DNA from 4 places in the Erwinia sp. SLM-02 genome. Region 4 is predicted to be linked to each of the others. Evidence: riboswitches for the same ligand, from Rfam matches in the RefSeq annotation. Region 4 holds a riboswitch; each other region holds the start of a gene.
The links. A riboswitch is a leader RNA that binds a small molecule or an ion and turns the genes downstream of it on or off. The one in region 4 is predicted to bind thiamine pyrophosphate.

Region 1 (7,168 bases), on a different contig from region 4:
TCAGCGTGACGTTTTCCGCAGCGGCGGCGTGGCCCGCGATGGCCGTACCCAGCAGCAGGGCGCAGAGGTTCTTTTTCATTTTGCTGTTATTCCTTGTTATGTCGTTTGCAGGTCGTTATTCCGCCGCCCAGTTAATCAGGCGGCGCAGCAGGCTATCGACGGCTACCCAGAGCAGCACCGTCATCAGAATTAAAATAAACAGCGCGGCAAACAGCTGGTCGGTCTGCATCCGCGCATTGGCGTTGAGCATCAGGTAGCCCAGCCCTTCGGCCGAGCCGACCCATTCACCGATAATCGCCCCAATCGGCGCCACGGCTGCCGCCATGCGCAGGCCGGTGCCGAAGGCGGGCAGCGCCGCCATCAGCCGCACGTGCCGCAGCAGCGCCCACGGCGAAGCCCCCATGGTGCGGGCGAGATCGAGGTAGTCGTTATTCACCCGGCGCAGGCCGTCGAAGAAGGCCGAGGTGACCGGGAAGAAGATCACCAGCACCGCCATCGCCACCTTGGCGCTCATGCCGAAGCCGAACCACAGCACCAGCAGCGGCGCGAGGGCAAACACCGGGATCGCCTGGCTGGTCAGCACCAGCGGCATCAGCCAGCGCTGCAGGCGCGGGGAAAACACCATGCTCAACGCCAGCAGTGCGCCGAGCAGCACGCCCAGCAGCAGGCCGCTGACCACTTCGGAAGCGGTGACCAGCGAGTGGTACGCCAGAAAACCCCGCCCCTCCCACAGCGCCTGCGCCACGGCGGCGGGCGTCGGCAGCAGAAACGCCGGAATATCGCTCAGCGTTGCCAGCCACCACAGCAGCACCAGGCCGATAAACACCGTCAGCCCGCGCCCCCATTTTGCCAGGCGGCCGTCCTGTTGATGGTTCATTCTGCGGCCCTCACCAGCTGTTGCAGCAGCTCGGCCTGGCTTTTCAACAGGTCGACATCATCCGGCGCGCGCGGCGGCAGGCCGCCGATATGATGACTGTCATCAATACCGGCCGGATGCGGCGAAAGCACCAGCAGCCGGTGGCTGAGGCGGCAGGCCTCCATCGGGTCATGGGTGATCAGCAGCACGGTGTGATCGGCCAGCAGCTCGGCGGCCAGGGTCTGGATGGTGGCGCGGGTGATGGCATCCAGCGCCGAAAACGGTTCATCCATCAGCACAATCGGCCGGCGCTCGTACAGCGTGCGGGCAATCGCCGCCCGCTGGCGCATGCCGCCGGAGAGCGCGGCGGGGCGATCGTCGCCGTGGCCGCTCAGCCCAACGCGCGCCAGCAGATGTTCCGCCCAGTCGCGGTCGGCTTTTTCCCCGCGCAGGCGAGGCCCGAGGGTGATGTTTTCCCGCACCGTCAGCCACGGATAAAGCAGATCCCGCTGGCCCATATAGGCAATGCGCCCCGGCACCGGCAGGCCGTCGCTGGCCGTGACCGTGCCGGAGGTAGCCTGCGCCAGCCCGGCGATAATCTTCAGCAGGCTGGTTTTACCCGCGCCGCTGGCCCCGAGCATGGCGACGAAGGTGCCGCCCTCAATGCTGAAGTTCAGCCGCTCGAAGATCACCCGGCTGCCGAAGCGCAGGGTCAGGTCGCGGATTTCGATGGCGGGGCGGGGATCCACGCCGTTCACCACGCGTTTACCGGTTTTTCGACGGCGTTCAGGCCCATCTGCCAGAAGGCGCCTTCCAGCCGGGTGGCGGTGGTAAAGATTTCGCTCAGCCGTTCAAAGCGGGCGTCGGCACCGCGCTGCTGGCCCACGCGGTCGAGCAGCTCAATCGCCGCTTTCACACCGTCCAGATAGCCCTGGTCGCTGTAGTTCTGCATCCATGAGGCGTAAGGATTATCCGCCATCACCGTGGCCGGATCGGCCAGCAGGCGCAGGCCAACTTCCGCATAGCCCGCCACGCAGGGCAGCAGGGCGGCCAGCAGTTCCAGCGCATCGCCAGAGTGGCCGATGTCCAGCACGTAGCGGGTGTAATTGATGGTTTCAGTGGCTTCCGGCTCGCGCGCCATCTGTTCTTCGTTCAGCCCCCAGCCGGCGCAGTAGCCGACGTGCAGCGGCAGTTCGGCGACGATGTTATTCAGCGATCCGGCGGCGGCGCGGATTTCCGGCAGGGTGTGGAATTTGGTGACCAGCAGGGCGTAGGCGCGGGCGAAGTGGACGAGGAACAGATAGTCCTGGGTCAGGTAGCGGCGGAAGGCGGCTTCCGGCAGCGTTCCGGCACCGAGCTGTTGCAGGAACGGGTGGGCAACGTAGTGTTCCCAGTGCTGTCCCGCATCCTGGCGCAGGCGACCAAACAGACCGAATTCGAACATTGAAGCAGGCATAAGATCTCCAAAATCGTGGTGGAGATCCGGGGTGCGGCGGCGGTGTGAAGAGGCAAATACCGATCTGTGTTTGCCAACCCGTCCCTTCGCTGGCATGACCCAGATCAGGTTCAAAGGGTTCGGCATTGCTGCCATCTCAGCCCGTTACAGGACACCCCTCGGAGGCGGTTGTTATACGATATTTATTTTTTGATTACAATCGATTGATTGGGGGTGGCGTTTCAGCCGACTGGCTGTTCGCCCGATCGGGCTGCTCAATAGAAGCTCCGTGTTCCAGCTGACTGGTTGCTCCCCCGCTCGGGCTGGTCCTCGCGCCGCTACGCAGTTCCCTCACTGCGTTCGTCAGCCGGTCGGACCGTCAGAGACGGACTTTCCTGATAGCACGGCGTATCAGCTGACTGGTTGTTCCCCCGCTCGGGCGGTCCTCGCGCCGCTGCGCGGTTCCCTCACTGCGTTCGTCAGCCGGTCGGACCGTCAGAGACGGACTTTCCTGATAGCACGGCGTATTAGCTGACTGGTTGTTCCCCCGCTCGGGCTGGTCCTCGCGCCGCTGCGCGGTTCCCTCACTGCGTTCGTCAGCCTGTCGGACCGCCAGAGACGGGCCTTCCATGGCCCGGCTCTGACTTTCACCCGCGTCCATGCGGGTGAATCCTGGCCTCCTCGCTCCGTTCAGCGCTGCGGATTGCCCGCTCGGGGGAGCAACCAGTCCGCTTTTTACTCAGGTGTTGTCTGTGGAGGAAACATGGCTTTCGTGCTTTATGCCACGCTGGCGGATGATTTGAACACTGGGGTTGTCAGGTTGCTTTTAGCGCCGGTTTATTTCTTAGGAGTCATATTCAGTGTGAATGTTTTTTGCTGGCATTCAGAGCAATTAAAGGGGGATTAACGTTTGCCGGCCGCTTAACAGAAACTCAGGGTTTCCACTGACTGGCGCCTTCTAACAGCCCGAACAATGCAAGAAAGAGGGGCGGCCTCGGTGGCTGGCGGGTAATCCGCAGCGCCGAGGTGGAGGCATTACGCCAGGAGAAGGTAGCAGGGATGCTGCCATCAGGCCGGGCTTGAACAGGGATGTTCAATCCCGGCCGATCCGTCGGCGAAATGCCGGAACCGAGGGAGCCGCATCGCGGCGCGAGGACCGGCCGCCAGCCACCGAGGCCGCCCCTTTTCCACTATCCCCATCGCGAAAAAAAAGCCGAACCAGCAACAACCGATTCGCCCATGGCTCGATTCTGACTCTCCCCCACGTCGTTTGGTTAACTCCTTGCTTCGTTCTGCACTAATGCTCGGCGGCATGGCGTGCCTTAACAAAATTTAATGCTGGGGCGGGTCATCGCCGGGGGAAATCCACCATCGATCCTTAACTGTTGCGGGTTGAGGTAGATACTCGCCTGTTCACCCCCTGGCGTGGATTATTAAGTTCTTTTCAGGTTGCCTGTTTTTACTTGTGGCCCTGAGCGGGCGGCGATCATACTGCGCGCAAATGCCCGATTCTGTAAGGAACCTCATCATGTCGCAGTCGCTTTATTCACGCTATGTTGCCGCCCGCGCGGACCACCCTCAGCTTTATGCCCGCGATCTGGCGGCGGTGCTGGAAACCAGCGAGGCTCAGCTTGCCGCTGCGCGCGTGGGCTACGATGCCCGCCGTCTGGTCGATGAGCCAAAAGCTCTGCTCGGCGCGCTGGCGTCAGTCGGTGAGCTGAAGGCGATTACGCGTAACGACTGGGCGGTGCACGAGCAGGTGGGTCACTACGTTAATCAGCAGCTGGACGGACACGCGGGGCTGATCCTCAATCCCGGCGGCATCGATTTACGCCTGTTCCTCAAGCAGTGGCACAGCGCGTTCGTGCTGGAGGAATCCTCCCCGCGCGGCGTGCGCCACAGCCTGCAGTTCTTCGATGCGCAGGGTGACGCTATCCACAAAGTCTACACCACCGAAAACAGCGATATGGCCGCGTGGCAGCAGTTGATAGCGCAGTTTGCCCGCGAGGAAAACCCGGAACTGACGGTTGTTGCCGCACAGAAGCAGGCGTTCGCCACGGAAGTGGACAGCGCGCGGCTGGAAGACGAGTGGCGCGGAATGACCGACGTGCATCAGTTTTATATGATCCTGCACCGCCATCGTCTTTCCCGCCAGCAGGCGTTTAACAGCGTCAGCGACGATCTGGCCCGCCGGGTCGATAATCAGGCCGTTGAAGCACTGCTCAACCGCGTGCAGCAGGACGGTAATCCGATCATGGTGTTTGTGGCGAACCGGGGCGCGGTGCAGATCTTTACCGGTCCACTGGCGCGCGTTGAGCCGATGCGCGGCTGGCTGAATATTTTTAATCCAGAGTTTACGCTGCACCTGCGCGACAGCGAGATTGCAGAGAGCTGGATCACCCGTAAACCGACGGTTGACGGCGTGGTGACCAGTCTGGAGCTGTACGCCGCCGACGGTACGCAGATTGCGCAGCTGTACGGCGAGCGTAAAGAAGGCCAGCCTGAGCAGGCGCTGTGGCGCGAGCAGTTAGCCGAGCTGGAAGAGTCAGAGGTAACAGTCTGATTTGAGTGTGTGTGAAATAAGGTCTTTTTGAGGCCATTTAGCCGCTATCGATGGACGATGGCGGCTTTTTTTTGCCTTGTTTTGTCGCGATGGAAATGGCGGGGAGGAGGCTCTCGGTTCCATCATTTCGCTGACGGACCGGCTCGTACACGTCAGCGACAAAATCCGCTACCGCGCATGCCAAGATGAAAATGTGAAGCATGAGCCGCGTTATAGTCTGGTCCCAGCGCATTACCAAAGCTGGCACACCCATTGCGCCAGAGCAAATGTAATGCTGCTGACTCTTCGGCAGGCTCTTGCCAGTTTTTCGCTACCCGCAACCAGCGCCCGTCAGCCAGTTGAAAAGCGGTAATATCCCAGGCATCTGCGGTGGCATGTTCGCTGCGCCGTCCCTGCTGACGATGATAAATATTGCGACAGGCAAAGCTCCCAACATGTTCAATACGCCGCAGCGGGCTGGCTACCTCCGACTGTTGCAATAATTGATGACTACGTGTGACATACATCGTGCTGGCGACGGCCATGGGACAACTCGCCAGAAAACTGCTGCTGAGTGACACCGGACCAAATTTGCTGATGCGAATGGGTTGCGAGATTGTGCATTCTCCTTTGGGCAGTGGCGCTTCACGAAAACTGACCAGTCCCTGCGCACTGGCGCGCTGCAACACCGCCAGACAGGCTTGCGGATCGTCTTCTAGCTGCTGCAATTTATAGCGGGTTATCCAGCCCGGCGGGTCGGTCACCGCAAGCGGAATGAAGGGGTTCCACTGTGGAGGAAGATGAGATTTCAACCAGGGAAGGCTCCACCAGGCCGCCAGCGCCAGAAGCGTTATCACGATAAGTACGCGCACAATAAGTTACCCGTCAGGTTGCAAATATTTATAAGTGTAGCTCGGCTGTTTTTTTAGCCACCCGGCTTCCCGGCGCTAACCAGCAACGGAGCGATGAAGCCAGGATTTCCCACAGACAACTCCTGACTCAAAGCAGACTGGTTGGATCGGGCAATCCGCAGCGCTAACGAAGCGATGAAGCCAGGATTCACCCGCATGGACGCGGGTGAAATTCAGATCCGGGTCATGGAGGAATGTGTTTTGGATAGTTTGGCGTTTTTATCGCGATGGAGACTGTGGAAAAGGGGCGGCCTCGGTGGCTGGCGGCCGGTCCTCGCGCCGCGATGCGGTTCCCTCGGTTCCGGCATTTCGCCGACGGATCGGCCAGGATTGAACATCCCTGTTCAAGCCCGGCCTGATGGCAGCGTCCCTGCTGCCTTCTCCTGGCGTAATGCCTCCACCTCGGCGCTGCGGATTACCCGCCAGCCACCGAGGCCGCCCCTCTTTCTTGCATTGTGCAGGCTGTTTCAAAAAAACCAATGTTGAAACGGTTCATGGACTGACTTTGGCTTAAACAGAATGATGTCCATTCATTCAAATCAACCTAAGTTGCAGATGCACGTACCCAGCTCAAAACTGCTATCCAGACTTATCTTCCTGAACGAAACCCAAAAACCAGGATTTACCCACAGACAACTCCCAAGTCAAAAGCAGACTGGTTGCTCCCCCGAGCGGGCAATTCACAGCGCTGAACTGAACAAGGAGGCCGAAATTCCCCACAGACAACTCCCCAGTCAAAAGCAGAATGGTTGCACCTCCGGGCGGGCAATTCACAGCGCTGAACGGAACAAGGAGGCCGGAATTTCCCACAGACAACTCCCAAATCAAAAGCAGACTGGTTGTTCCCCCGGGCGGGCGATCCGCAGCGCTGAACTGAACAAGGAGGCCGGAATTCCCCACAGACAACTCCCAAGTCAAAAGCAGACTGGTTGCTCCCCCGGGCGGGCAATTCACAGCGCTGAACGGAACAAGGAGGCCGGAATTTCCCACAGACAACTCCCAAATCAAAAGCAGACTGGTTGCTCGCTCTGGCCAGCGATCCGCAGCGCTGAACTGAACAAGGAGGCCGGAATTCCCCACAGACAACTCCCAAGTCAAAAGCAGAATGGTTGCACCCCCGGGCGGGCAATTCACAGCGCTGAACGGAACAAGAAGGCCGGAATTTCCCACAGACAACTCCCAAGTCAAAAGCAGACTGGTTGCTCCCCCGAGCGGGCAATCCACAGCGCTGAACGGAGCGAGGAAGCCAGGATTCACCCGCATGGACGCGGGGGAAAGTCAGAGCCGGGCCATGGACGGCCCGTCTCTGGCGGTCCGACCGGCTGACGAACGCAGTGAAGGGACCGCGTAGCGGCGCGAGGACCCGCCCGAGCGGGGGAGCAACCAGTCCGCTGAAACACGGAGTTTCTATCGAGCCGCCTAAC
Region 2 (7,168 bases), 150 kb from region 4:
AGTTTCAGCAGCGTCGTTTTGCCGCAGCCGCTGCGACCAACCAGGCAGTGAAAGGCACCGCGCGGGATGTGCCAGCTGACCCGATCCACCACCGGCTGCGCCCTGCCGTGGGAAAAACGCACCTCGTCAATCGCGACAAACGCCGCAGCGTCAGCGTCAGTCGGCATAGGCGGCGTACTCCTCGCTGGCGGCGTCGGCGGCCCCGTCGATCTCGGTAAGGGTGACCAGGTCGAGCAGGCTGAAGCGGCCATCGTGATGCCAGCCCGCCTCCGGCGAGGTCATGGCACCCAGCGCGGCGATGCGGGTGACGCCAGCCTGCCCCAGCCGCCCGGCAATAGCGAACAGCTCTTCCGGCGAGGCTGCCACGCCTGCGGTCTGCAAAAATCGGCGCTGCGGGGCGATCAGGCCAGTCACCTCGTCCAGCGAGTCAACCGGCACGATTTTCACCGTGCGGGCGAACGCAGAAGGCGACAGCGGTTCAGCCTGATGGGTGTACACGACCGCCCAGCCGTCGGCCGGATCGCCAAACAGCGTGCGGTCACCGCTCAGCGCGCGCATTTCCTCCGCACTGCGCCAGGTGGCAACGGCGTTCTGTTCAGCCAGCGTCAGCGCGCCTCGCGGGTATTTGCGTTCCAGGGCGGATAGCGCGTGGGCAACACAGGCGGCAAACTCCTCCGGTGACTGCACGCCGCCGCGCTCCACGAACAGCATCTGCGGGGAATAGCAGCCTGCCTGGTCGTAGCGCATCACGTCAAAAGCCGCGCGGCGGGCCAGATCCGGGCCTTTACGGCTGTCCAGCGCCGAGCGTGAAACCAGCCCGAAGCTGATTTTGTGGCCGTGGGGCAAGAATCGCGTGGTGACCGGCAGCCGCTGCCGGATGGCCGCCAGGGTCGGGTTACTGCCGTAGGCGAGCACGGTATCCGCCTGCCGCAGCCAGGCGTTTTCGGTGGCCGTTTCGCCGCCCTTCCACCAGACCACCGCCAGACAGTCGCCGAGTTTCGGGTCGACTTCCGCCAGCAGCTGCGCGAACCAGCCGGCCATCAGCGGCTCGCTGCCCGGCAGCTTGCCGAGGGTTCCGGCCTTGACCAGCAGGCCGCCGATCAGGCTCCACAGCGGCAGGCCCGGAACATTTCCGGCCCAGATATGCAGCAGCAGCGACGGGCCGTACGCGCGGGCAAAGCCGCCTTTCGGCCGTGGCTGGAAATCGTCGAGCATTTGCGGAGCGGCAAAATCCTCGGCCAGAAACCGCTTCAGCTGCGGCTGGCGAAAGGTTTTCAGGTAGCCGGTCAGTCCGAGGCGGATCGTCTCCGTGTCATAGCCGGTGACCACCGGCAGCAGCCGTTCGGCACGGATACGCAGCGGATGGCTGCGGTCCAGCAGCTTCGCCACCGCCCGGTCGATGATGCTCACGATCTGCACCACGCTGAGCGTGCTGAGGTAGTCGCGGGCATGGCGGCGGATGTGCGTGGACAGCGCCTCAATCTGCGCTTCGGTCAGCTCCGGTACGCAGACTTCCAGGCGTTCGCCCTCGCGGCTGAAGTGCAGGCTGCGCCACTGCACCTCGCTGGCGTCCAGGCCCGGCAGATAACCGGCGACCTCCCTCACGGCGTCACCTGCGCCGCGCGGAGAAAATCCTCCATCGCCAGCGAACAGCCCCGGGCATCCGTCCCGGCCACCCTGCCCAGCAGCCGGAAACCGCCTGCCACCCTCACGCCCGCATCTTCGGTCAGGATGGCGGCCGCGCAGTTAAAATGCGCCAGATCGTGATGCACCAGTACGCCAATCTCCCCCTCCGGGACATCCTCTCCGGTCAGCGGATTAACCACGCGGGAACGGATCCAGTGCGGGCCGGATTTCACCGGCGGGCAGACGGCGTTACCGTCGTCGTAGAACTGGCTGCTCAGCTCGGTCATGCCGTACATATTGATGCAGCGGCTGCGCGGTACGCCAAGCATGTCCGTCAGCGCATCATAGAATTCGTCCGGCTGAATTTCCCGCGACTGGCCTTTAAACCCGCCGGTATCCAGAATTCGGCTGCCTGCGGGCAGGCGGAAGCGGCGCTGCTGGCGCTGCATCTCATCCAGCAGGTGGACAAAGCTGTAGCTGGCCCCCAGCAGCGCATAGGGTTCGCCGGTGCTTTCCGCATGTTCCAGCGCGGCGAACAGGCGCGGCAGTTCCAGCCCGCTGTCGGCGCTGACCAGCACCTCGCTGTCCGCGGTACCAAATTCCGCCACCGCCAGGGTTAGATAGTGCGCCAGCGAAGAGTTGGGCAGCGCGCGGTTATCCGGAAACAGGATCCCCATGCGGATGCGTTCCGTTCCGGCCATAAAGCGGCGGCGGAAGTTCAGGCGCATTGACTGTTTCCACACCTCCAGCGTGGGATGGTAGCTGCGGCCCCGCACGCTGCCGGTGGTGCCGCTGGTCATAAACACCGTGGAGATTTCTTCCACCGGGCGACAGCTGAGCGTCAGATCCTTGAAGGCGGTGATCGGCACGGCGGGGATTTTCTGCCAGCTTTTTACCGTCAGCGGGGTGCGCCCTCGCTGGATGGCAAAGCGACGATAGGAAAGATTGTGTTCAAACTGATAGCTGAAGATATCCAGCGCCAGCCGGTTGAAGTCGGCGTCGGTGGTATCGTCGCGCTGCAGAAAGGTCAGTAAGGCTGAAATGATTGCCGCTTCGGTCATGTCCGTTTCCATCCTGGTATTGTGCAACGGCTCCCCGGTAACGCATGGAGAGCGAGATCTGTCCGCTGCAAAGCACAAAGATGGAAAAAGGGCGTGTGGGCACCCATTGTCCCGCATCCCTACGCCGGTATTAGCCGGATCAGGTTCGGAGGGTCACCACGCTGTTTGAACGTATCAAACCGGTGGAATCTCAGCCCCCTGACAGGGCACCCCTTGGAACAAGGCGCAGTCTAGGGCGCGCGTGGACCGGGTGTCAAGGTGATTACAATTCGTCACAAACTGTCGGGTTTAAGAGGCTCAAGGTTACGTTTCTCTGCGGCTGGCGAATGAAACAGGGTGGGGAATTAATTCCGGAAGGTTATGGATAATATATTTCTGGTGACGGATGTGTTTATTTTATTAAACAGAGAATAAGATTATTCCTGCCTTGATTCTGTCTTCAACCTCATCAACTCCTTCACTTTTCGTGAGTTATCGCTTCCCTGTTTAATTAATTGCGTTGCCAGGTTCGGATAATTCTCATAATGCTGTCAGGTAAGCATTATTTATATGGGAGGACCAATTTTTCCGTGTAACTTTATGTATACAAAAAGACGTAAAAAGACATGGATTATTACAAACAAAGGGCTTTCATTAATGTTCAACTTTAAAACGACCTTGTTACTTTCTGTTATTGCCCTCACCGCCTGCGGTGGAGGCGGCGGTGGCGGTGGCGACGACAGCGCACCGCCGGTCACCACCTCGCCGGGCGAAACCGACAACGGCAGCGGCGGCGAGAATAACGGTGGCACCACCCCAACGCTGCCCACTTCACCGGCAGCCAGCTACGCCACCGGCGGGACAATTTCCGGCTACACCTACACCACGCCGGACGGCAGTGAATACACCATGCGCCAACCGGGTCTCGTCGTGACTGGCGTATTCACCCAGATGCTGACCCGCACCGACGGCACCCAGGTTTCCGCCACGTCCTGGTGCTGCGGCACGATGAGCTACACCACCTACGGCACCTGGACGCATTTTGAAAAGGGCACGCATGACGTGTTCTACACCGGCGATGCCACGCTGGCGGCCAACGTACCGACTCAGGGCACGGCGACCTATGCCGGTAGCGGCATGCGCGAAAGCACCCGCAGCGACGCCACCTTCAACGTCGATTTCGCGGCAAAAACCATTAACGGCAACATCGCCGCCGGTGCCGATTACGGCAGTGCGGTCGCCATGCAGGGCAAAATCAGCAACGGCGGCTTTAGCGGTGACGCCCAGTCCGGCGGCGAGAACGGCACCTTTATCGGCCACTTTAACGGTCCGGCAGCCGAAGAGCTGGGTGGCATCGCGCAGTTCAACGACGCCACCAAGAACACCTCGTTTGGTGCGACGAAAAAATAATCCCTTTCCGGCCAGCCCGCCTGGCCGGTTTTCCTGTGATGGTAATTTCTATGAAAGTCCGGGCTTTAGCTGTGCTGGGATTATTGTGCCCGGTCAGCCCCCTTTTGGCCGCACCACCTGAAACCCAGTATCTTCCCGCCGCCAGTCATTTGGAGCGGCTTGCGCAGCCGACTACCACAGGCGACAGCCGCCGTACGCAGCGCATCAACAACAGCGATCTTGCGGCTCAGCCTGAATTGGCCAGAGCGATGCTGGACCAGGCCGTCCACGAAGGCCAGTGGCCGATCGTGCGCGCGATTTTACCGGTTTACGCCGCGTCCCCGCAGCCGGACGAGATACTGATTCACTTTGCCCGCGCGGGTCTGGCCCGCAGCGAGGGGCAGTACGATCGGGCGATAAAACACTACCGCGCGATACTCAGCGCCCACCCCGATTTTGCTGCGGTGCGGCTGGAACTGGCGCGGGCGATGTATGAAAACCGGCAGACCGACGCCGCGGAATATCAGTTCCGCCGGGTGCTGAGCAGCAATCCGCCGGAGAATGTTCAGCAGATTATCGCCCAGTACCTGGATCGTATTCACAAGGGCAGCCCGCTTACGGGGAGTTTCAGCCTCAGCTATCTTAACGACAGCAACGTGAATAACGCCTCGTCGGGGGACACCGTACGCATCGGCGATCGCCTGTTTATCCGCAATAAAGACAGCCTGCCGCAGCGCGGTGAGGGCGTGCAGTTCAGCGGCGCGCTGCAAAAAGACGTGGCGCTGTATAATCAGCACGGTCTGCGCTTCCTCGGCACGGTGTATGGCAAAAGCTACTGGAACAACCACCGCTTTGACGACGTCACCGGGCGCGTTTACGCTGGCTATCAGTGGCGTGATTTCCGCCAGCAGTTCGCCGTTTTACCGTTCTATGAACAGCGTTGGTACGGCACCGAAAGCTACTCCTCCGGCCCCGGCGTGCGTGCGGAATACAGCACTCTGCTCTCTCCCCGCTGGCAGATAAGCCAGGCGCTGGAGTATCAGAAACTCGGCTATGACAACGGCGACTATGCGTTCCTGCGCGGCCATAACCGGCTGTCCTCCACCACCCTTTCCCACGCGCTGAACTCGCGGGTTTCCCTGTTTGGCGGCGTGGACTTGCTGGATCAGCAGACGCTGACGCAGAGCGAGAATAACCGCCGCATCGGGCTGCGTACCGGCGCCCAGGTTGATTTGCCCTGGAAACTATCTTTCTCCGCGATGGGCGCGTTTTCCCGCCGTCAGTACGAAGCGGACAGCGATATTTTCTCCATCCGGCGCAGGGACAACGAGCAGTATTACAGCCTGGCCGTCTGGCACCGCGATCTCGACCTGTTTGGTCTTATGCCAAAGTTGAATTTCACCTACAAACGGGTAAACAGTAACATCGATTTTTACGACTACCATCAGCGCAATATCAGTATTTCGCTGGATAAAAACTTCTGACAAACCGATCGCCGCCCGGCGTTATGCGCGGCGATTAACGGCTAAGGTGGAAAAATCGATGACGACACTACGTGGTTTCAATCATCTCTGGCGTGACCGCAACGACACCTCTGCACTTAAAACGCCGCGCGTGCTGATCCGGGTTTTTGTTAAACCCGGAGAACTGGAAAGCAGCGTGGCCTTTTACGAGCATCTGCAATCAACCCGAGCGGATGGCGGATTCCCGTTCCCGGAGGCGGGCTTAAGGCTGGCGATGGTCGGCGCTTTTTTGCTGATTGAAGGCAGCGATGACGCGCTGGCTCCGTTCACTTCCACAACCGGCACGCTGCTGGTAGATGACGTTCAGCCCTGGTACGACAAACTGGTTGCTGCCGGCGCCACGATCGTTTTTCCACTTCAGGTCGTGCCGACCGGTGCAGCGTTTAATGCCGTTCATCCTGATGGCACGGTCGTAGAATACGTTCACCATCGGCCTGATGGTGAGGGTCGCTAGGGTTTATATGGTGATAAATACACGGCGATAATTGCCGTGTATTCTTAATGCAATAAACCGCTGAACACTCCCTCAACTATGCTTATGTCACTCCCTCTTCTCCGACGCAGCAAGGTGACGACCGTAAATGGACGCTTTCGACTGGCATCGATTTCTTCTTGATGATAAACCGCTTTCTTTTCTGATTGAGGTCAGCCTGCGGGTGCTGATTGCCTATGTGGTGGTGTTTGTTTTTCTCAAGGTGTCCGGGCGACGAGGTATCAAGCAGCTCTCCCTGTTCGAGCTGGTGGTGATTTTAACCCTGGGTTCGGCGTCGGGTGATGTCACTTTTTATGACGACGTGCCGGTGCTGCCGGTGCTGGTGGTTTTCCTGGTTCTGCTGCTGCTTTATCGCCTGACCACCTGGGGCATTGCCCACAGTGAAAAGCTGTCGAAGCTGATCGAGGGCGAGGTCATTACGCTGATCGTTAACGGCCTCTACGAACTGAAAAGCCTGGACGGGCTGAACATCTCCGAAGATGAATTCTTTATGGAGCTGCGCCAGAGCGGCGTTGAACATCTCGGCCAGGTGCGGCTGGCGCTGATTGAACTGGACGGGCAGCTGAGCCTGTATTATTTCGATGCTCAGGACGTGCGCCCCGGCCTCAGCGTGCTGCCGCCGGAGCATCGACCCGCGTTTACCCGGGTGCCCGATACGGGGTTATATGCTTGTACCCGCTGTGGACAAACTGGGCAAATCACCGGCGGTGAAAGCCCGCCCTGCCCCCGCTGCAAAAATGCGTTGTGGTCGGCAGCACTGGCGACCCGACGCGCGCAGTAGCAGTTAATGAGAGTTCAGTTGCTAACGTTATCGATACACGTGAACTCGAACGTGCGTGCCTTGTGGCAATCAGGAACAGAATCAAAAAAGTAGAGACAGACTGAAATCTTTCAACTATCTCAAAATCAGCGTTTTTTGCGATAGTCTGTTGTGATTAATCACCAGAACCTCGTATAACTTAGCTCAGTGCGATGGTGATACTAAATTACCAGGCCGCAGACATTTTTCTGAATCAACCATGGGAAATACGATGAAGCTACATATCTATCAGCACTGCCCTTTCTGTAACCGCGCACGTATGATTTTTGGTTTTAAA
Region 3 (7,168 bases), on a different contig from region 4:
AAAGCCATCTCTGGTGTCATGAATTAAAAGCGACAGGCGGAGGTAATTGAAAACTATTCCATGTTGCGTGCTTAAAATCTTCCACGATGTGAATCATATTAGAATTTAACGGGGAGATAAACCTAAAGGTCATTATATCTGTACTGAATTAAACACCCTGGCCTCACACAGCAGCGGGCCAGGGTAAACACGAAACCAGACTATTGATCGCCAATCATCCGCAAACTTTATTCTGACTCTGCACGGCACAGCGCGACGGTATCTTCAATTAAACGCCGGGCAATAGTGCCTGCAGGCGGCAGCAGCGGTAAGGCATCGTAGCGATACCAGCCCGCATCCAGCAGCTCTTTGGGGTCGATGTTAATTTCCCCCGAATCATAGTCGGCCATAAAGGCCATCATCAGCGACTGCGGGAACGGCCACGGCTGTGAGGAAACGTAACGCAGGTTTTTCACCTTAATAGACGCTTCTTCCATGACTTCACGCGCAACGGTCTGCTCAAGGGTTTCACCGACTTCAGCAAAACCAGCCAGCACGGTATAGATACCGTTACGGTGGCGGGTGTGCTGCGCCAGCAAAATCTCATCCCCGCGGCGGATGGCGACAATGATACAGGGAGCGATTTGCGGATAGTAGCGCTGGCGGCAGTGGCTGCACAGGCATGCCCATTCGGTTTTACTGTGATGCATCTCATGCCCACAGTAACCACACCAGCGATGTGAGCGGTAAAACTCCGCCAGCTGGATACCCCGACCGACCAGCTGAAACAACCCGGTTTCCTGACCAAGCAGCTGGCGCAGCGATCCGATTTCCTGTGCCCGGCTTTGACAGATCAACCAGACCGTTTCCCCCTGCCATTCACCGATGGGCGATCCTTTTGATCCCGTCAGTCCGAGCGATTCGGCAGATCCTCGCGGAATTTCGCCTTTTGGTAACCAAATTTTATGTTCGTGGCTGACAACCCACCAGCCAGTGTCTACGCTTGATATTTGACGTTCCATAACTTGCTTATCATCCTCAGCTCAAAGACTGGTTTGAGGTCAGGCATTAAAAATAATACTCACGGAGATGAACATGCTTAACCAGTTAGAAAATCTGGCCGCACGCGTTGGCGGCTGCAGTGAACTGGTCGATTTCTGTTTGCTCTCCCGCAAGCAGCTGCTGATTGCCTATTACCAAATGGCCGGTTTAAAGCCTAACAAGGAATCGCAGGCGGCGCTCGATGAAAATGCGCTGGATAATTTCTGTCAGAGCCTGGTGGATTATCTCTCAACCGGTCACTTCACCGCCTATGAACGTTTTATCAAAGAGCTTGAAGGCACCCAACAGCTGGCGCAGGCGGCGTTGATTTATCCCTCTTTACGCGCCAATACCGACCACATTATGCATATTTACGATACGTATCTGGAAAAGGCTATTGAAACGGATAACTCCGTCGATTTCCAGAGAACGCTTTCGCTGGTTGGCGAGGTACTGGCTGAACGCTTTGTGCTGGAAGATAAATTCATCAAGCTGGCTTTAGAAAAAGTGGCTGAAAATCAGAGGACTGAAGATGAGGCGCCCCTTGCCCCTTCCGCCTGATGCGTTATCAGATTGTGAATTGCTTGTAGTTTCCAAATAGCCCCTTTATGCTGAAGGGGCTATTTAGTTTGAGCAAAAAACATTTTGCTTTGACTGAAAACTGATTTTCTGGCGTTCAGGCCAGAATATCGGGCAGCATTTCTTGTCGGAGTGCCCCACGGGGCTGAGACCGTTAATTCGGGATCCGCGGAACCTGTTCAGGTTAACACCTGCGAAGGGAACAAGAGTAAAATCGTCTGTGATGATGCGAAATAAAATGTTTCACATCGTTCAAATTACTCCCGCCTCCAGGCAAGCAACTTTCCCTAATAATTCAGGAATTTGCTATGTCTACCGTTGAAAAACTTCTCGTTGAGAAAAAAACAAACCGCCGCGAACAGCGCGCTGAAGCTCAGCAGTTTATTGATTCCCTGCAGGGTACGGCATTCCCCAATTCAAAACGTATTTATCTGACCGGATCCCGGGACGATATCCGCGTTCCGATGCGTGAAATTCAGCTCAGTCCCACCGTCGTTGGGGGCAGTAAAGATGACCCAACGCTGGAAGAGAATGAACCGGTCCCGGTGTATGACACGGCTGGCCCCTACGGCGATCCGGCCGCCACTATCGACGTGCATCGCGGCATTGAAAAACTGCGCAGCGCCTGGATTAATCAGCGCGCCGATACGGAAGAAATGACCGAACTCAGCTCGGTCTATACCCAGCAGCGACTGGCCGATGAAGGACTGGATCATCTGCGCTTCGACAATCTCCCGCGCCCGCGCCGCGCACTGGCTGGCCGCTGTGTCACCCAGATGCATTACGCACGCCTTGGCGTGATCACCCCGGAAATGGAATATATCGCCATCCGCGAGAATATGGGCCGCGAACGCATCCGGGGTGAAATCCTGCTGCAACAGCATCCGGGCAACGGTTTTGGTGCCAGCCTGCCGGAAAATATCAGCGCGGAGTTTGTGCGCCAGGAAGTCGCCGCCGGGCGGGCGATCATTCCGGCTAATATTAACCATCCGGAATCCGAACCGATGATCATTGGGCGTAACTTCCTGGTGAAAATCAACGCCAATATCGGCAACTCCGCTGTCAGTTCTTCGATTGAGGAGGAGGTTGAAAAGCTGGTGTGGTCAGCACGCTGGGGCGCGGATACGGTGATGGATCTTTCCACCGGTCGCTATATCCATGAAACACGCGAATGGATCCTGCGCAACAGCCCGGTCCCGATCGGCACCGTACCGATCTACCAGGCGCTGGAGAAGGTCAACGGGGTGGCGGAAGATCTTAACTGGGAAATTTTCCGCGATACGCTACTGGAGCAGGCCGAACAGGGCGTTGACTATTTCACCATTCACGCCGGTGTGCTGTTGCGGTACGTGCCAATGACGGCAAAACGATTGACCGGGATTGTTTCACGTGGGGGATCGATCATGGCCAAATGGTGCCTGTCGCACCATAAAGAGAGCTTCCTCTACCTGCATTTCCGGGAAATCTGTGAAATTTGCGCCGCCTATGACGTATCCCTCTCACTGGGTGACGGCCTGCGCCCGGGATCGATTCAGGATGCCAATGACGAAGCACAGTTTTCCGAGCTGCATACGCTGGGAGAACTGACCAAAATTGCCTGGGAGTACGATGTGCAGGTGATGATTGAGGGGCCGGGCCACGTACCAATGCAGATGATCCGCCGTAATATGACCGAGCAGCTGGAGCACTGCCATGAAGCACCGTTTTATACGCTCGGCCCGCTGACCACCGATATCGCGCCAGGCTACGACCACTTTACGTCGGGAATTGGGGCCGCAATGATCGGCTGGTTTGGCTGCGCGATGCTGTGCTATGTAACGCCGAAAGAGCACCTTGGCTTACCCAACAAAGAAGATGTTAAACAGGGTCTGATTACCTATAAAATTGCTGCGCACGCTGCCGATCTCGCCAAAGGCCATCCGGGTGCGCAGATCCGTGATAATGCGATGTCGAAGGCGCGCTTCGAGTTTCGCTGGGAAGATCAGTTCAACCTTGCCCTCGATCCGCATACAGCCCGCGCCTATCATGATGAAACCCTGCCGCAGGAATCCGGTAAGGTGGCGCACTTCTGCTCAATGTGCGGCCCAAAGTTCTGTTCGATGAAGATCACCCAGGAAGTACGCGAATACGCCGCGCGCCAGCAAGCTCAGGCCGTGCCGATTGAGATCGGTATGGCGCAGATGTCTGATGAATTCCGCACTCGCGGCGGTGAACTGTATCACCGTGCCGATGCGCTTAAAACCGAGGAAAATGTATGAGTCGTGGTCCTTTTCCCGCAACCGATGCCCGGCTTGGGCTTTATCCGGTGGTGGAAACCGTAGAATGGATTGCCCGCCTGCTGGATTTTGGTGTGCGCACTATTCAGCTACGCATTAAAGATCGTCAGGATGAGGAAGTAGAGCAGCAGATCGCGGAGGCGATTGCCCTCGGTAAACGTTACCAGGCGAGGCTGTTTATTAACGACTACTGGCGTCTGGCGATCAAACATCAGGCCTATGGCGTTCACCTGGGGCAGGAAGATCTGGATATCGCCGACCTTGATGCGATTCACGCTGCCGGGCTGCGGCTGGGACTGTCTACTCACGATGATGCCGAGCTGGATCGCGCACTGGCCGTTCAGCCTTCGTACATCGCACTGGGCCATGTCTTCCCTACGCAGACCAAAGATATGCCATCTGCGCCGCAGGGGCTGGTCGAACTGACCCGTCACATTCAGCGTTTGCAGGGTGTCTCAACCGTGGCGATTGGGGGTATCAGCATCGATCGCGTCCCGGCAGTGCTGGCAACCGGCGTCGGCAGCGTGGCGGTGGTCAGTGCTATCACCAAAGCGGACGACTGGCAGGCGGCAACCCGCCGGCTGCTGGATCTGATTGAATCTCCGCAAGGCGCTGCACAATAAAATGTAAGGTGTCGCAACGGCGATAAGCAGTCATGAAGCCACGCCGCAGGCCCAGTCTCTGCGGCTTTCCCCCCCGGCGGATGCTGCTATATTCACTGCGCAGGCGGCAGTTCCGCCGTCAGCCAGGGTCAGCGCTGTTCCTTCTCGCTGGCCCTGCCTTCTTCCTGAACGTCTTCGACCATCGTCCGTTCACATACCGGCGAACAGTATTGCATCGCCCTCTCGACGGCAGCACCCAGGATAGCCAGTGCCCGTTCGGTTTTGTCCGTGCAGGTCTGGGCATAGCTCAGCCGCAGACAGTTGCGGTACTTGCCCGAGGCGGAAAACAGCGAACCGACGGCAATCTGGATTTTGGACTCACGCAGTTCAGCATTGAGCCGGTGTGAATCAAACGCTTCCGGTAGTTCAACCCAGATCAGAAAGCCCCCCTGAGGACGAGTGACGCAAATACCGCAGGGAAAATGCTGGCGTACCAGGCGGGTGAAAATCTCCTGATTTCGCTGATAGGTGATACGCATACGCCGCAGGTGTGGCTGGTAGTAACCCTGGCGAATAAAGCTGGCAACCGCCATCTGCGTCAGCGTTGTTGTCGACCCGGTGACGATGTACTTCATATGCAGCACGCGGTCGAAATAGCGTCCCGGTACCACCCAGCCCACCCGCAGTCCCGGAGCCAGAATTTTTGAGAATGAACTACAGAGCAAAACGCGGCCATCGGTATCCAGCGACTTGATGGTAATCGGCCGCGGATAGTCAAAAGCCAGCTCGCCGTACACATCATCCTCAATAATTGCCGCATCAAAACGCTGTGCCAGCGTCAGCAGGGCGCGCTTGCGGTGCTCCGGCATAATAAATCCCAGCGGGTTATTACAGTTTGGCACCACCACCACGGCTTTGATTGGCCATTGCTCAAAGGCCAGCTCCAGCGCTTCAAGACTGATGCCGCTGCAGGAATCGGTGGGGATCTCTATCGCCCGAATGCCAAATCCGCGCAGGGTTTGCATGATGCCGTGAAACGTTGGCGACTCAACGGCGATGATATCGCCAGGCTGGCAAACCGCGCGTATCGATATCGACAAAGCCTCATGGCAGCCGGTAGTGATGACGATGTCATCCGCCTCCAGCTGGCAGCCGCTGTCGATCATCAGGCGCGCAATCTGTTCACGCAGTTCCGGGATCCCATACAGCGTGTCATAGCCCAGCAGCCGTTCATCCTGCTGCTGAGCAACCCGGCTAATGGATTTCCATAACGGTTTCAGCGTGGGCTGCCCGACGTCCGGCATCCCGCTGCCCAGCTGGAGCATTTGCTCATCGGATCGCGCTTCGAGCAGGTGGAGCACGGCATCCCACTGGGTGATCTCAACCGGTCGCTGGACCGGTCGGGTGATCGCCGGGACCGGTGGAGCGGCCTTGCGCGGCGTGACAAAGTATCCCGATCGCGACTGCGGGGTGATGAGCTGCCTCTCTTCCAGCAGATAGTAAGCCTGCTGAACCGTACTGATGCTGACGCCGTGCTCACTGCTTAGCAGCCGCACCGACGGCAGCCGCTCTCCCGCCTGGTAAAGACCCTGCTCTATGCGCTGCGCCAGCAGATCGGCCAGATATTGGTAACGCGTCATCGTATCCCCCTCATCGCTATCCCGGAACAAAAACCAGTACAGATTAGCGTCTTTATGACCATTCAGTCAGCGTATCACGGCATCTGTATGTCAATAAAACAGTATTTCTGCATCTGTATCATTTATGCCTCCTGCGACAGAATACTGTTCATACACCGCGGCACTGAGGGGAAAATGATGGAGTTTCAAGAAAACAGAGCAGCTAAACCATTCAGTTGGGGTTTGATCAAAGCGATCTTTATCGTTCCTTACCGCCACTGGCAGCAGCAGCGTATGCGGGCATGCACCCGAAAAATTCTCTCCCGGCTGAGCGATGCGCAGCTGAAGGACATCGGGCTGACCTGCCATGATGTCCGGCACTATAAGTGATGTGGCTTGGGCGGATCGCGCGCCCGGGGCAGCGGAGATGTCCTGTCTCCGTTGCTCTTTTTTTATTACCAGCGGGCTGCCCGACGGTGGCTCGCTTATTTCGTCGTAAATTATTGCCCGGATCCTGCCGTCACCCAGACAGAGGGCCAGTCACCGGGCTCTCCGCCGTTGCAGGAGGGCTGGCTGTTATAGCTGGCCAGATGAAATGTTTTCCCGTCATATTTCCAACTGCCGCTATGACCGCAGTCAGCAATACCGCGCCCGCGCCCTGAGAAGAACAACGTCGCCGTTTTCGGGTCATACTCGGCTTCGGTAAACCAGCTAAGCATTTCCGGCTGGCCATTTTCACCCGGCAAAGGCAGTGGCAACGTTAGCGACGCCGATCGGGTGGGATCGGTACGATCGCTGATAAACAACATACTGGAGGACTGATACGCGCCAAGTCCGCAGTTAAGGAGCACAAGCGCCTGTTTATCATTCAGCGGCTGCGCTTCGCTGCGGCCGCGGTTCTCCGCATTCGGCTCGCAGCTTTCTTTTTCTAACAGTGCCGAATTCGTTTTTATTGCTCCATCGATTAACATCTGTGCATTATCCAACTGCATAACATCTGGTACGCGAAAATCAAACGCCGGCGCCGCAGGTCGTGCTGGCACCATGGCAGGCTCATTGTTACCGACCCGCA
Region 4 (7,168 bases):
TGATGACCACCGAGATGGGTAAACCCGTCGATCAGGGGCTGGCTGAAGTGGAAAAAAGCGCGAAGCTCTGCGAGTGGTACGCGCAGCACGGCCCGGACTTCCTGCAGCGGGAACCGACCACCGTTGAAGGCAACAAGGCCTTCGTTGACTATCTGCCGCTGGGCGCGGTGCTCTCGGTGATGCCGTGGAACTTCCCCGTCTGGCAGGTGCTGCGCGGGGCGGTGCCGATTCTGCTGGCGGGCAACGGCTACCTGCTGAAGCCGGCACCGAACGTGATGGGCTGCGCGCTGCTGCTGCAGCAAATCCTCGTAGATGCGGGCGTGCCGGAGGGATTGTTTGCGGTGGTGAACGCCGACAACGACGGCGTGGCGCAGGCGATCAACGATCCGCGTATTAAAGCGGTGACGGTGACCGGCAGCGTGCGCGCCGGATCGGCGATTGCGGCCCTGGCGGGCGCGGCGATTAAAAAATGCGTGCTGGAACTGGGCGGTTCCGACGCCTTTATCGTGCTGGCCGATGCCGATATCGATGCGGCGGTGAAGGGGGCGATCGCCGGTCGCTTTATGAATAACGGCCAGCTGTGCATCTCGGCGAAACGTATCATCGTGGAGAAAGCGGTCTTTGACACCTTCCGCGACAAATTCCTCAGCGCGGTAAAGGCGATGAAAATCGGCGATCCGCGTGAGCCGGGCGTATGGATCGGCCCGATGGCCCGCTTCGATCTGCGTGACGAGCTGGATGCGCAGGTGCAGGCCACGCTGAAAGAGGGCGCAACCCTGCTGCTGGGCGGCCACGTACTGCCCGGAGAAGGTAACTACTATGCGCCAACGGTGCTGAGCGACGTTACCCCTGCGATGACCAGCTTTAAGCAGGAGCTGTTTGGCCCGGTGGCCTCGCTGATCGTCGCGGATGATGCAGAACACGCCGTGACGCTGGCCAATGATTCCGAGTTTGGTCTGGGCGGCAGCCTGTGGAGCCGCGATCTGGCCGCAGCGCAGCGCCTGGCATCACGTATTGAAACCGGCGGGATGTTTATTAACACGCCGAGCTTCTCCGACCCGCGGGTGCCGATTGGCGGCGTGAAGAAGAGCGGCTTCGGTCGCGAGCTGTCGCACTTCGGCCTGCGCGAGTTTACCAACCCGCAGACCGTCTGGATTGAACAGCCCTGAGGCTACACCGCCATATGGCTGAACCAGTGTTCCAGCTTGTCCGGCGGTAGCGGGTGGGAATAATAGAAACCCTGGATTTCGTCGCAGCCGAGGTGCTGCAGCGAGGCCAGGGTTTGCAGATCTTCCACCCCTTCGGCCAGCACCACGTAGTTCAGCTCTTTCAGCATGGTGATCATATGGCGGGCAATCACTTCGCAGGCCGGGTCGCAGTTCAGCTGCTGGATCAGCGAGCGGTCGAGCTTGATGACATCGATCGGGATGCGGCGCAGCGTATTGATATTGTTGTAGCCGGAACCAAAATCATCCAGCGCGATGCGAAAGCCGCGCTGTTTGAGCATATCCAGCCCCCGGCAGGCCTGGGTGCTCTCCAGCACCTGCTGGGTTTCCAGGCATTCCAGGGTCAGGTCACCCGCCTGCAGGCCGGCGCGATGGGTCTTTTCCGCCAGCGCGGAGGCGAACTCCGGGCGGGAAAAATCGCTGACGCTGAGATTCACCGACACCGGCAGGTTCAGCCCTTTTTCACGCCACGCGCTCAGCTGCATCAGAGCGTGGTCAATCACCCAGTCGGTCAGTTCATCCATCAGGCTGGTATGCTCCGCCAGCGGAATAAACTCGGCGGGGGAAATATTGCCGGCGACGGGATGCTGCCAGCGCAGCAGCGCCTCCAGTCCAACCGGCCTGCCGGTGTGCAGGCAGAGCTGCGGCTGATAGACCAGATACAGCCCCTGACTGCCGCGTAGCGCCAGCGCCAGGTCGTTCAACAGCTGAAAGTTAAGATTCCGGCGGTGGTCGCTGTCGGCGTTGTAGGCCATCGCCGTCTGCTTCTGGCTGATCGCTTCATGCAGGGCACTGACCGCCTGGCGCAGCACTTCCGTCACCTGCGAGGTGGCGGGAACAAAGCTTACGTCGCCGACGTAGATTTTCACATCCAGGGTGATATCGCCCAGCACCTGAGCACGAATGTGTTCCAGACGATCGCTGAGCGCCTTCGCACTGACCGCGCTCTGTTTTTTACTTAACAGGGCAAAGCGGCCGGTGGCGACGGTATACAGCACATCCTCTTCGCTCAGCCGCAGCCGCGAACGCACCGTTGCGGCCAGGGCTTTCAGCAGCGTTTCAACCGCATCCATTCCCATCGACCGGGCGATTTCATAGGCGCGGGGCATATCAATACAGTCGATAAGCGTCAGCGTCAGCGGATCAAAGCTGGAGGCGCGCTGCAGCAGGCCGATATCCTTGAGCAGGCGCTGACGGTTGGGCAACTGCGTCACCACGTCCTTGTAGCCTGCGGTATACCAGGCATCAAGATAACCGCTGACCAGCCCTGCCAGCAGTTCCAGCATCGTCGACTTGTGTTCATCAAAGGTGTGCGGCTGGGTATGGGTAATGCACAGCGTGCCTACCGAAATGCCGTCGCGCGTTTGCAGGGGTATACCCGCGTAGAACCGGATAAACGGCGCGCCCAGCGTGAAAGGATTCTGGCTGAACCGGGGGTCGAGCAGCGTGTCGCTGCAGATCAGTCGCTCATCGCGGCGCGCGGCCTGGCGGCAGAAAGCATCATGCAGCGAGCTTTGAGGGACATCCAGACAGCAGGCCGCTTTAATATACTGATTTTCATTATCCAGAACCGAGACAAAGCAGCCCGGGATCGCCAGCAAATCACTGGTGAGCAGGGTGAATTTTTGCAAAATATCATCGCGGATAGCATCTTCAGATTTGAGCATCTCAAGGGCAGCCAGGCGTCTGACATCATCGTTACTGAAGGTCCCACTCATGGTTTGGATTCGCATTAAAGAGTTGATGGCTGCTGACCCCGTCAGACTATCACGATTCATCTCTCTGACTGGTCGATCTTCACTGCTGTCATCACGAAAATAATTTTTAATGATAGTGAAGAGATTGCATCATTCCAATGCGGCCGCGCATTTTGCTAGCAGTGCGTGCGAAACTGTGACGGGAATCATGGCTCAGAGAGCCATGTCGGTGTTTTCCTGATGGTTTTTGCGGCGGCGCCAGCCAAGCCCGGGGGCAATCAGCGTGACGAAGTCGGTGAGGATCTGGCGATACTGGGCTGCGGTAAATTCATAGGGAAGCTCCAGCCTCAGTTCGTCCACTTCGCGCAGGATCGGGTCGTTAACCAGGCGCTCCAGGATCTGCTCCGCGCTGCCCACGATATCCTGTGAGAACAGCGTGCGGCGCGGACCCTGCGGGGTGAGCGTGCGCGCGTAGCGGCCGGCGGCGAATTCCGCATAGCGGCGGCGCGTATTGCTGTCCGCACTGTCGGTGGGCACGATCACCCGGCCTGCGGCGATGCGCGGTCGGCGTGCGTCCTCTTTGCGCCAGTTCTGGCGATAAACGGCAATCTGCGCCTGCTGGGCCTCGTAATAGTTGTTCGTCTCTTCCCCGGATGTGAGGTTACCGATCAGCATGTTGAAGCCGTTCGCCGCCGCCCACACCGCCGATTTCAGCGAGCCGCCGCCGTACCACAGGCGGTCAACCAGGCCCGGCGAGTCGGGATGCAGGCGCGGGCGCTGCTGATTGCCTGGCGAAGCGATCAGGGTATTTTCATCCGCCAGCCAGCGGCCGCTGAGGTTATCCCGCAGGCGTCGGACCCGTTCGTAGGAAAAATCCTCCTGTCGCCAGTCGCCGGAAAACAGCGCCGGGCCGATCAGCTCCAGGTGGTTCGGCTGCCCGGCGCTGAGGCCGACGTTCAGCCGCCCGCGCGACAGCACGTCCACCGTCAGTAAATCTTCCGCCAGCCGGAACGGGCTTTCATAGCCCATCTGGATCACCGCGGTGCCCAGCTCGATATGCCGGGTGCGCTGCGTGGCGGCGGCGAGAAAGGTGCTCGCCGAGGAGACGCCGTGCTCCAGATGGCGCTGGCGCACCCAGGCGCCGTTGTAGCCCAGCGATTCCCCCAGCTCAAACAGCTGCAGGGTCTCTTCCAGCCCCTGGAGCGGGGCGCTGTCCGGGTAGTTGCCGGGAGTGAGAAACGCGATATGCGATATGGCCGGTTTTGTCATGGTGTCCATCCGTTCAGACCTGATGTGGGAGAGGCGCGCTGAAAAATCCTTCAGCATCGGGCAATTGTGTTGCCTGCCCGGCGCTTTGCAAAATGCTGAATCCGGCACACTATTTTCATCCGGCGAAAACGGTCGTCGAAATAAATCCATCTAAACGCTTGCGGTTGCGCTCAGGATGCAATAAAAAAGTCTCTGTCAGGGGAGTCTCGCCGAAGAGACTGAGAGGCTGATTGCGATTTATCGCGGCTCAGCGACCCTTAGAACCTGACCCAGTTGATACTGGCGTAGGAAGACCTGACGTGCCGCCTCGCCGCACGCCTTATCGGGCAGATCGCAGCCGCCGAACGCCGATACTCTCCCTTCTCACTATCGCGGGTCTTCTTAGTTATCTGAGAGGCCGGTATGACGTTTGTAACAACTCTCCCTGAATATTCCGCCGGGGCGACATCGTGAGCCACTGGTCGGTCCTGGGTTCCGGCGTGACCGGGCTGTGCGTGGCGACCGCGCTGGCCGACGCCGGAGAAAAGCTGGAAATTATCACCTCTGAAGAACACGGCCCTGCGTCATATTTTGCGGGGGGGATGCTTGCGCCCTTCTGCGAAGGCGAAGGTGCGCCCGAGGACGTTGTCAGGCTGGGGCAGGGGTCCGCCGACTGGTGGCAGGCGCACGTCAGCGGCGTGGAGCGCCAGGGCACGCTGGTCATCGCGCCGCCCCGCGACAGCATGGAGCTGAACCGCTTTGCCAGAATGACTCAGGGCCATGAGTGGGTGGATCCGGGCAGCGTGGAGGACCGCCTGGCCGGGCGCTTCGCACGCGGGCTGTTTTTCCCCAGCGAAGGGCACCTCGACCCGCGTAAGGCGATGCAGGAGCTGCGGCAGAAGCTGCTGGCCGCGGGCGTGGCGATCCACCACGGCAAAGCGACGGGCAAAATCATTGACTGCCGGGGCATTCATGCCGCGCCGCTGCTGCCGGAACTGCGCGCCGTGCGCGGGGAGATGCTGATCCTGCACAGCGATGAGGTGCAGTTTTCGCGCCCGGTCCGCCTGCTGCACCCGCGCTTTCCCTGCTACCTGGTACCGCGCAGCGAGGGGCGCTTTATGCTCGGTGCCACCATGGTGGAAAGCAACGACGCCAGCTCCATCAGCGCCCGCGCGCTGATGGAGCTGCTGAGCGCGGCGTACACCATCGACCCGGCGCTGGCCGAAGCGCGGGTGATTGAAACCGGCAGCGGCCTGCGCCCTTCCTACCCGAATAACCTGCCGGATATCCGCTACCGCGACGGCACCTTCCACGTCAACGGCATGTACCGGCACGGCTTTCTGCTGGCACCGATCGTGGCGCAAAATCTTATCCAACAGCTGTCGCAGGAGACGCGCTGATGCACATTTTACTGAACGGTCAGGCGACCGAAACCCGGGCCGCTACCCTGACGGCGCTACTGGACGAGCAGCAGATCGATCGCAGCTGCGTGGCCTGCGCGCTGAACGGTGACTTCGTGCCGCGTGGCCTGTATGACGCCACGCCAATTCACGAAGGCAGCAAGATTGAAGTGCTGTCGCCAATGCAGGGGGGTTGAGATGAACTTTTACGATTACGCACCTGAATCACGCTTTCTGCTGGGTACGGCGGGCTATCCGTCGCCGGACGTGCTGGGCCAGGCGATTGAAGCCTCCGGCACTGAGATTATCACCGTCAGCCTGCGTCGTGAGGGCGGGGCGGGCGGCGCATTCCGCGACCTGCTGACCCGGCTGAACAAGCGCGTGCTGCCTAATACGGCGGGCTGCCATACGGTGAAAGAGGCGGTGACCACCGCGCATATGGCCCGCGAGCTGTTCAACACCCGCTGGATCAAACTGGAAGTGATCGGCCATGCCGATACGCTGCAGCCGGACCCGTTCGGGCTGGTGGAAGCGGCGCGTATCCTCTGCGAAGAGGGATTCCAGGTGTTTCCTTACACCACCGAAGATCTGGTGCTGGGCGAGAAGCTGCTGGAGGCGGGCTGCCAGGTGCTGATGCCGTGGGGTGCGCCGATTGGCTCCGGCCAGGGGCTGCGCAATATCGAAGGGCTGCGCACCATGCGTGCGTGGTTTAAGGACGTGCCGCTGGTGGTGGATGCCGGGATCGGCACGCCGAGCCAGGCCGCGCAGGCGATGGAGATGGGCTTCGACGCGATCCTGCTGAACACCGCCGTGGCGAAAGCGCAGGATCCGGTGCGCATGGCCAGCGCGTTCCGCGATGCGATCCACGCCGGGCAGCAGGCGCTGCTGGCCGGGCCGATGGAGCGCCGCGATATGGCGGCGGCCTCCACGCCGGTCTTTGGCCTGGCGGAGTTTAACTGATGGATCGCTACCAGCGACAGACCATGCTGCCGGAGATCGGCCCGCAGGGGCAGCAGAAGCTGGCACAGGCGCGGGTGCTGGTAGTTGGCGCGGGCGGCCTGGGGGCCACCCTGCTGCCGCAGCTGGCCGGCGCCGGGGTGGGCTTTCTGCGCGTCTGCGATGACGACCGGGTGGAGGTGCATAACCTGCACCGGCAGACGCTGTTTACCATGCAGGACGTCGGGCAGCCGAAAGCCGTGGCGGCCCGCCGGGCGCTGAATGCGCTGAACCCGGAATGCGAGGTCGAAGCCGTTGATATCAGGCTGTCCGGCAGCAGCCTGGATCACGCGCTGCGCGATATGGATATCGTGGTGGATGCGGCGGATAACTTCGCTATTACCTGGCTGCTCTCCGACGCCTGCTTCAGCCGTAATCTGCCGCTGATCTCCGCCTCGGTACTGGGGCGGCAGGGCTACGTCGGCGGCTTCTGCGCCGGTGCGCCGAGCTATCGCGCGCTGTTCCCGCAGCTGCCTGCTTCTGCGGCCAACTGCAGCACGGCGGGCGTGATGGGGCCGGCCGTCGCCACCCTGGGTGCGCTGCAGGCGCAGATGACCCTGAGCGTGCTGCTCGGCCTGAGGCCATCGCCGCTGGGCTGCAT

Region 1: another riboswitch for thiamine pyrophosphate. It lies ahead of tenA (thiaminase II); the one in region 4 lies ahead of PGH32_RS21555 (FAD-dependent oxidoreductase).
Region 2: another riboswitch for thiamine pyrophosphate. It lies ahead of PGH32_RS22275 (LuxE/PaaK family acyltransferase); the one in region 4 lies ahead of PGH32_RS21555 (FAD-dependent oxidoreductase).
Region 3: another riboswitch for thiamine pyrophosphate. It lies ahead of thiC (phosphomethylpyrimidine synthase ThiC); the one in region 4 lies ahead of PGH32_RS21555 (FAD-dependent oxidoreductase).

The regions. Positions count from the first base shown of each region.
Region 1 is NZ_JAQISN010000001.1:1,165,641-1,172,808, forward strand. It holds gene PGH32_RS05410 (ABC transporter substrate-binding protein) at 1-79, opposite strand, end outside; gene PGH32_RS05415 (ABC transporter permease) at 116-877, opposite strand; gene PGH32_RS05420 (ABC transporter ATP-binding protein) at 874-1,605, opposite strand; gene tenA (thiaminase II) at 1,611-2,312, opposite strand; TPP riboswitch at 2,377-2,481, opposite strand; gene PGH32_RS05430 (hemin-degrading factor) at 3,820-4,854, shown strand; gene PGH32_RS05435 (extensin-like domain-containing protein) at 5,007-5,705, opposite strand.
Region 2 is NZ_JAQISN010000005.1:237,464-244,631, reverse strand. It holds gene PGH32_RS22285 (ABC transporter ATP-binding protein) at 1-167, opposite strand, end outside; gene PGH32_RS22280 (acyl-CoA reductase) at 157-1,605, opposite strand; gene PGH32_RS22275 (LuxE/PaaK family acyltransferase) at 1,602-2,687, opposite strand; TPP riboswitch at 2,787-2,911, opposite strand; gene PGH32_RS22270 (Slam-dependent surface lipoprotein) at 3,324-4,076, shown strand; gene PGH32_RS22265 (porin family protein) at 4,181-5,539, shown strand; gene PGH32_RS22260 (VOC family protein) at 5,598-6,032, shown strand; gene PGH32_RS22255 (DUF421 domain-containing protein) at 6,160-6,852, shown strand; gene grxB (glutaredoxin 2) at 7,103-7,168, shown strand, end outside.
Region 3 is NZ_JAQISN010000008.1:13,118-20,285, reverse strand. It holds gene nudC (NAD(+) diphosphatase) at 228-1,001, opposite strand; gene rsd (sigma D regulator) at 1,075-1,581, shown strand; TPP riboswitch at 1,718-1,818, shown strand; gene thiC (phosphomethylpyrimidine synthase ThiC) at 1,908-3,857, shown strand; gene thiE (thiamine phosphate synthase) at 3,854-4,498, shown strand; gene PGH32_RS24145 (aminotransferase-like domain-containing protein) at 4,627-6,117, opposite strand; gene PGH32_RS24140 (DUF1127 domain-containing protein) at 6,292-6,486, shown strand; gene PGH32_RS24135 (DUF1176 domain-containing protein) at 6,597-7,168, opposite strand, start outside.
Region 4 is NZ_JAQISN010000005.1:83,151-90,318, reverse strand. It holds gene PGH32_RS21570 (NAD-dependent succinate-semialdehyde dehydrogenase) at 1-1,169, shown strand, start outside; gene PGH32_RS21565 (sensor domain-containing diguanylate cyclase) at 1,172-2,944, opposite strand; gene PGH32_RS21560 (LLM class flavin-dependent oxidoreductase) at 3,137-4,192, opposite strand; TPP riboswitch at 4,380-4,500, shown strand; gene PGH32_RS21555 (FAD-dependent oxidoreductase) at 4,642-5,571, shown strand; gene thiS (sulfur carrier protein ThiS) at 5,571-5,768, shown strand; gene PGH32_RS21545 (thiazole synthase) at 5,770-6,531, shown strand; gene PGH32_RS21540 (HesA/MoeB/ThiF family protein) at 6,531-7,168, shown strand, end outside.